DNA from 3 places in the Arthrobacter sp. QXT-31 genome. Region 2 is predicted to be linked to each of the others. Evidence: riboswitches for the same ligand, from Rfam matches in the RefSeq annotation. Region 2 holds a riboswitch; each other region holds the start of a gene.
The links. A riboswitch is a leader RNA that binds a small molecule or an ion and turns the genes downstream of it on or off. The one in region 2 is predicted to bind S-adenosylmethionine.
Positions count from the first base shown of each region.

Region 1: another riboswitch for S-adenosylmethionine. It lies ahead of BWQ92_RS11820 (DUF1737 domain-containing protein); the one in region 2 lies ahead of BWQ92_RS18245 (aminotransferase class V-fold PLP-dependent enzyme).
Region 3: another riboswitch for S-adenosylmethionine. It lies ahead of metX (homoserine O-acetyltransferase MetX); the one in region 2 lies ahead of BWQ92_RS18245 (aminotransferase class V-fold PLP-dependent enzyme).

Region 1 is NZ_CP019304.1:2,624,077-2,626,331, reverse strand. It holds gene BWQ92_RS11825 (NtaA/DmoA family FMN-dependent monooxygenase) at 1-789, opposite strand, end outside; SAM riboswitch class IV at 1,010-1,124, shown strand; gene BWQ92_RS11820 (DUF1737 domain-containing protein) at 1,138-1,446, shown strand; gene BWQ92_RS11815 (rhodanese-like domain-containing protein) at 1,443-1,853, shown strand; gene BWQ92_RS11810 (O-succinylhomoserine sulfhydrylase) at 1,855-2,255, shown strand, end outside.
Region 2 is NZ_CP019304.1:4,014,182-4,016,436, forward strand. It holds gene BWQ92_RS18245 (aminotransferase class V-fold PLP-dependent enzyme) at 1-959, opposite strand, end outside; SAM riboswitch class IV at 995-1,108, opposite strand; gene hisN (histidinol-phosphatase) at 1,281-2,093, opposite strand; gene rsgA (ribosome small subunit-dependent GTPase A) at 2,159-2,255, opposite strand, start outside.
Region 3 is NZ_CP019304.1:698,385-700,639, forward strand. It holds gene BWQ92_RS03290 (MFS transporter) at 1-12, opposite strand, end outside; gene metX (homoserine O-acetyltransferase MetX) at 201-1,358, opposite strand; SAM riboswitch class IV at 1,374-1,489, opposite strand; gene BWQ92_RS03300 (bifunctional o-acetylhomoserine/o-acetylserine sulfhydrylase) at 1,595-2,255, opposite strand, start outside.

The DNA of each region.
Region 1 (2,255 bases), 1.4 Mb from region 2:
CCGGCCGGCCGCGGCGGCCTCGGCACGGATGGAGTCCCGGTACGCCTTCATGCCGTCCACACCGCGGGCCAGGGCAATGGCCACGTCCGCGTTCGCACCGGCGAAGGCCTTGCCCCGCGGGGAGGCCCCGGCCTGCACCAGCACGGGTTCCTCCGGCAGCGGTGCGGTGTTCAGCGGTCCCCGGACTTTGAAGAACTCCCCGTCGTGGTGGATGGGCCGGACTTTGGTGTGGTCCGCGAAGATGCCCGCCCGGGCGTCCTCCACGATGGCGTCCGGTTCCCAGCTGCGCCAGAGCTTGCGGACGACGTCCACGAACTCCTCGGCCTTCTCGTAGCGGAGGTCGTGCTCGATCTGCTGGTCCAGTCCGTAGTTCTGCGCGGCAAGGTCGCTGCCGGAGGTCACCACGTTCCAGCCAAGCTGGCCGTTGGAGAAGTGCTGCAGCGTGGCCAGCAGCCGGGCCGCGGTGAAGGGCGGATAGAAGGACGCGCTGATGGTGGGCACGATGCCCAGGTGTTCCGTGGCGGACAGCAGGTACGGCACCAGCGCCAGCGGATCGTGTTTGGGCGCAAAGGACGCCTGCGCCAGTGAGACCTCCGCGCTGCCGCCGTAGGTGTCGGGGACGGTTAGCGAGTCCTCGATGATGAACAGGTCCAGCCCGGCCCGCTCAAACTCGCGGACCGCGTGCTGGTAGGGGGCCGGTTTCTTCCAGTCGTAGCCGATTCCGTAGCCGGGTGTCCCCCAGCCCTGGACCCCGAAGCCATGGCCCACAAACCATCCAAAGTGCAGCATGGGAGTCACTGTATTCGCGGTCGGATCATTCACTGCGGCCTGGTTTCATCCGGCGTTACGGCGGGTCATCTCCCGTCATTATCCTCCCGGCCGCGGGCTTTGTAACGGCAACGCGAGCAACCCGGGCAGTCCCATGGATCAGGGAAAGTCGCGGGGTCCGTTACGGAAGATGACGACGGCGGCGGTGCGCGCCGCCGTCGTCAGTGTTACTTTTTTCGGGAGTAATGAGTACCGGCATTAAGCCCTGACTGGCCGGTCGGCAACCCTCCTTCCACGGCGGGGTGCCTCAGGTGAATACTCGGCATATCGACCCCTTCGAGCTGCAAGCGTGAGAAAAGGAGATCCGTCGTGTCAGACGCCCCCGCCGTTGCAACGCTGTCGTCCCAGCAGGATAAACCTGAGGAAAAACTGTCCTACCGCCTCGTCACGGGGCCGGATGACCGGGCGTTCTGCGAGCGTATCTCGGCAGCCCTGGCCGAGGGATACGTGCTGCACGGCAGCCCTGCCGCCACCTTCAACGGCACCACCGTCATCGTGGCCCAGGCCCTCATCCTGCCGGCAGCGATCGCCACCGCAGACGCCGCCGTCGCCACCGCCGTGGACCAGCTGGACTCCGACGAGGACCTGAGCGCGGAAGTTTACGAGGGCCACGCATGAGCTACGCCGGAGACATCACTCCGCAGGACGCGTGGGCCAAGCTTGAGGAGGGCGCCATCCTGGTGGATGTGCGCACCGAGGGCGAATGGGCGCACATCGGCATTCCGGACACCAACGCCACGGAAAATGATCCCCTCTTCATCCAGTGGACCTTTCCCGGCGGCATTCCCAACCCCGACTTCGTCGAGCAGCTGAAGCAGCAGGCCCCCGAGGACACCCGGGTGGAGCTGCTCTTCCTGTGCCGCTCCGGCCAGCGCTCCATCGCTGCCGCCACCGCCGCAACGCAGGCCGGTTTTACGGCCTACAACGTCCTCGAAGGCTTCGAGGGCGAGCCCGACCGCTACGGTGAGCGCACCGTGAACGGCTGGAAGAACCGCGGCCTGCCGACGAACCTGGGAAAGAACTAAATTGACCTTTAACCACGACGCCGCCGGCTGGAGCCCCGATACCCAGGCCGTCCGCGGCGGGCTTGACCGCACCAATTTCCAGGAGACCACCGAGCCTGTCTTCCTGAACTCCGGATTCGTCTACGAGTCCGCCGCCGCCGCCGAGCGCGCCTTCACCGGCGAAGACGAGCGCTTTGTCTACTCGCGCTACGGCAACCCGTCCGTGGCCACCTTCCAGGAGCGGCTCCGCCTCCTCGAAGGCACCGAGGCGTGCTTTGCGACGGCGTCCGGCATGTCCGCCGTTTTCACCGCGCTGGGTGCCCTGCTGGGCGCCGGGGACCGCGTGGTCGCAGCCCGCTCGCTGTTCGGTTCCTGCTTCGTGATCCTCAACGAAATCCTGCCGCGCTGGGGCGTGGAGACGGT
Region 2 (2,255 bases):
TGGGCGTGCCATTCCTGCGGATCAAGGGCGGCGATGACCTGGGTTGCCCGGGCCAGGGTGGCAGCGCCGAGGACGTTTGGTGAGCCGCCCTCGTGGCGGGCGGGGCCGGTGGCCCAGCTGACGCCGTCGAGCCGGGCCTCGCTCACGGCGCCGCCGCCGGCGAGGTGGGGGGTGCCGGCGTCGAGCCAGTCGGGACGGCCGATGAGGACGCCGGCCCCGAAGGGGGCGTAGAGCTTGTGGCCCGAGAAAGCGAGGTAGTCGACGTCGTCCGCGGCGATGTTGACGCGGCGGTGCGGCGCGAGCTGGGCTGCGTCCACCACGATGCGGGCGCCGTATTCATGGGCCAGCGCGGCGAGGCGGCGGATCGGGAGGATTTCGCCCGTGACGTTGGAGGCGCCGGTCACGGCGAGGAGGCTGATGTCGCCGTGCTCCAGTTCGGCACGCAGGCTGGCGATGGTGGCTTCAAGCGTTTCGGAGGCCACCACGCTGCGGTGCGGCACGCCCTGCCACGGCAGCAGGTTGGCGTGGTGCTCGATGTCCAGGTACAGCACCTCGCCCGTGTGGTGGTGGTCCTCCACGGGCAGGCAGCCGGCCAGCAGGTTGAGGGAGTCGGTGGTGTTCCGGGTGAAGATGACAGCGTCATCGGCGCGGCCCCCCACAAACTCGCGCACGATGTTCCGCGAGTTCTCGTACACGGAGGTGCTGATCTGCGAGGCGTAGCCGGCGCCGCGGTGCACGCTCGCGTAGAACGGCAGGATCTCGTTGAGGTACGCGGAGACGACCGACAGCGCAGGGGCGGAGGCGCCATAGTCGAGGTTTGCGTAGCGGACGTGGCCGCCCTGGATCAGCGGGGCCTGGATCTCGGCGCCGGTGACGGCGGCCAGGGGGCGGCGGGCGGCGGCGAACCGGCCGTCCAGCGCGAGGGCGTCGGGGGTGGAAGCAATGATGGCAGTCGTCATGGGACCTCACTGGGATAAGGACCCCGTGTGACGGGGATCCGCGCTTGCCGGGTCCGTTCCGGATCGGCCTGGTCGTCACCCGGGGCACCCCACCGCGAATGGAGGGTTGCCGGCCAGCTAACCGGGGTTTAGCGCTGGCACTCGTGACCTGTTACGAGATTAGGACATCGGCAGAGCCGATGAAAAAGCCGGTTGGAATGTTAAGCGGATTATTACGCGAACCGGATATCGGGCCTTCTGCCGAAGAAACGACGGCGGCCGCCCCCAAAAGCGGGCGGCCGCCGTCGTAATGTTCAGCGCCAGGGCGGTGGCCGGAGAAACCTAGAGCAGGTCGTCCAGCTGCGGGTTCAGCCGCTTCAGGACTTCCGAGTGCAGGATCGAGTTGGTCGCCAGGGCGTTGCCGCCGAACGGGCCGTCCGTGCCCTCGAGGGAGGTGAAACGGCCGCCGGCCTCCGTCACGATCGGCACCAGCGCCGCCATGTCGTACAGGTTCAGTTCCGGTTCGCAGGCGATGTCCACGGCCCCTTCGGCCACCATGCAGTAGGACCAGAAGTCGCCGAAGGCGCGGGTGCGCCACACATCCTCGGTCAGCTGGAGGAACTCTTCAAGGTTGCCGCGGTCTTTCCAGCCGCCGAGGCTGGAGTAGGAAAGCGAGGCGTCGGACAGGCTGGACACGTTGGACACCTTGAGCCGGGTGGCGGCCGCGAGGGATCGGCCCGAGTAGGCGCCGGCGCCTTTGGCCGCCCACCAGCGCTTGCCGAGCGCCGGGGCGCTGACAACGCCCACCACAGGTTCTCCCTCGTCGACGAGGGCAATCAGCGTGGCCCAGACCGGCACCCCGCGGACAAAGTTCTTGGTGCCGTCGATGGGGTCGATGATCCAGCGGCGGGAACCGTGGCCGGAACTTCCGAACTCCTCACCGAGGACGGCGTCACGGGGACGGGAGCGTGACAGTTGGCCGCGGATTGACTCCTCGGCGGCCTTGTCCGCATCGGTGACCGGCGTCAGATCTGGCTTCGTCTCGATCTGAAGGTCCAATGCCTTGAACCGGCTCATGGTCTGGTCGTCCACGGAATCGGCCAGCACATGGGCAAGACGCAGGTCATCGTTGTACGTTGAAGCGGGTTGGGTCATGGTTCCAAACTACCCTCAAAGGCCCGGCGCGGCGGGGAGGTAGCGGCCGGACAGCGCCGGGGCCGCTAGCCGACGCTGCCGAGTTCCTTGGTTTCCTGGGCCTCAGCGCGCGGGTCGGTGCCCAGCAGGCGGCGCAGGGACGCCAGCCGTGCTGCTCCCGAG
Region 3 (2,255 bases), 1.7 Mb from region 2:
ATCCGTACTCATATGTAAACTCCTTCGGCGTCTTCATCGACACCACTGGGACCGTCTTTGGCGAACGTGTGTGAGGTACACCACGAAACGCCGGTTCACACGAGTATGGTCTGCCATTGCCTGCAAGCTCAACGACAAAAAGTGCAGAACGCATCTGCATAAATGCACAAAGCAGCCCGTGGGCTACTTGTCAGTACGGCTCAGCCCAGCAGATGCGCGCGCAACTGCCCGTTCAGCTGGCCGATCTCCGTGAGGAAGCCGTCATGGCCGATCGGCGCCTCGATCATGTGCACGTCAACGTTCCCCGGCAGCGCCTCGGCGAGTTCGAGCGACTGGGCGGGAAAGTAGAGCCGGTCGGTGTCCACGGCGGCAATGAAGAAGTCGGCGGTGGCCCGGGCCAGGGCCTCCTTCAGCGTCCCCCTCCCGCGCGTGACGTCATGGCTCATGAGAGCCTCCGTCAGGGCGATATAGCTGTTGGCGTCGAAGCGCCGGACCAGCTTGTTGCCCTGGTGGTCCAGGTAGCTCTCCACCTGGTAGCGGCCGCGGCCTGCCAGGGCATCCGCCTGCAGCGGCTCCTCAGCTGCCTGGGCGTTCCTGCCGAACCGGAAATCGAGTTCGTAGGCGGACCGGTAGGTAATGTGGGCAATCCGCCGCGCGAGCGCCAGGCCCTCAGCGGGTTCCGGGCCGCCGTAGTAGTCGCCGCCGTTGAAGTGGCGGTCCTGCCGGATGGCCAGGGTCTGCGCCTGGGCGAAGGCGATCTGTTCGGCCGTGCTCCTGGCCCCGACGGAAATGACACCGCAGCGGCGCACCCGCTCCGGGAAGGTGACTGCCCATTCGAGGGCCCGCGCCCCGCCCATGGATCCGCCCACGACGGCGTGCCAGCTGCTGATGCCGAGCAGGTCGGCGAGCCTGGCCTCGGCGACGGTGGAGTCCCGGAGGGTCACCAGCGGAAAGCGGGAACCCCAGGGCTTGCCGTCCGGGGCAGGCGACGACGGCCCGGTGGACCCGTAACAGCCGCCCAGGATGTTGATGGAAATGACGAAGAACCTGTCAGTATCCGCTGGCGCGCCCGGCCCGGCGAGCTGCTCCCACCAGCCCTCCTCGTCCCCGGCACCGCGCGTCACATGGGTACTGCCGGTCAGGGCGTGTTCGACGAGGATGGCGTTGGAACCGTCCTCGTTGAGCGTTCCCCACGTTTCGTAGGCCAGGGTCACGTCCGGCAGGAACCCTCCGGCTTCGAGTTCCAGGCTGCCGATGCTGCGGTACTGGACAGTGCCGTCCGGAACGGGGCCATCCAGAACAGCGCCTGCGGGCGTCTTCCCGGCCGGAGCGTCGGTGTGGCTGACAGAAATCGTCATAGGTAACTACCTCTTCTTACGCGCTTGCCCGCCGTCAGCAGACCGGCAGGCCAGGTCTTCACCCGGGGCACCCCACCGCGGAAGGAGGGTTGCCGGCCAGCAAGCCGGGGCTGTCGCTGGCACTCATGACCTGTTGCCAAGTGTACGAAACAGGCGGACGCCTGCGCGAAGAATGTGACGGCTGTGTGACTCCCGGCCGGAAAACGGGACGGGAGCCACAGGGTCAGGCGGAGACGTCAGGCGCCTTTCGCGGCCCTGAATCCGGCATCGAGGTCGGCAAGGATGTCGTCGATGTGCTCCAGGCCCACGGACAGCCGGACCAGTCCGGGGGCAACCCCGGCAACGCTTTGCTGCTCCGGAGTCAGCTGGCTGTGCGTCGTCGACGCCGGGTGGATGACGAGGGAGCGGACGTCGCCAATGTTCGCCACATGGGAGTGCAGTTCCAGGGCATCCACGAAGCGCTTGCCGGCTTCGGCACCGCCCGCCACGGTAAAGGCCACCACCGCGCCGGTGCCTTTGGGCCCGTACTTCAGGCCGCGCTCATACCAGGGGCTGGACGGCAGTCCGGCGTAGGCGACGGATTCCACATCGTCCCGGGCCTCAAGCCAGCCAGCCACGGCCACGGCGTTGGCCACGTGGCGCTCCACGCGCAGGCTCAGTGTTTCCAGGCCCTGCGCGATAAGGAAGGCATTGAACGGGGACACCGCCGAGCCCAGGTCGCGGAGCAGCTGGACCCGCGCCTTCAGGATGTAGGACAGATTGGCACCCAGGGCGCCGCCTGCGCCGAGGTCGCGGGCATAGACGAGGCCGTTGTAGGTGGGGTCCGGCGTGTTGAAGCCGGGGAAGCGTTCCGGGTCCTTGCCGAAGTCGAACTTTCCTGAATCCACGATGACACCG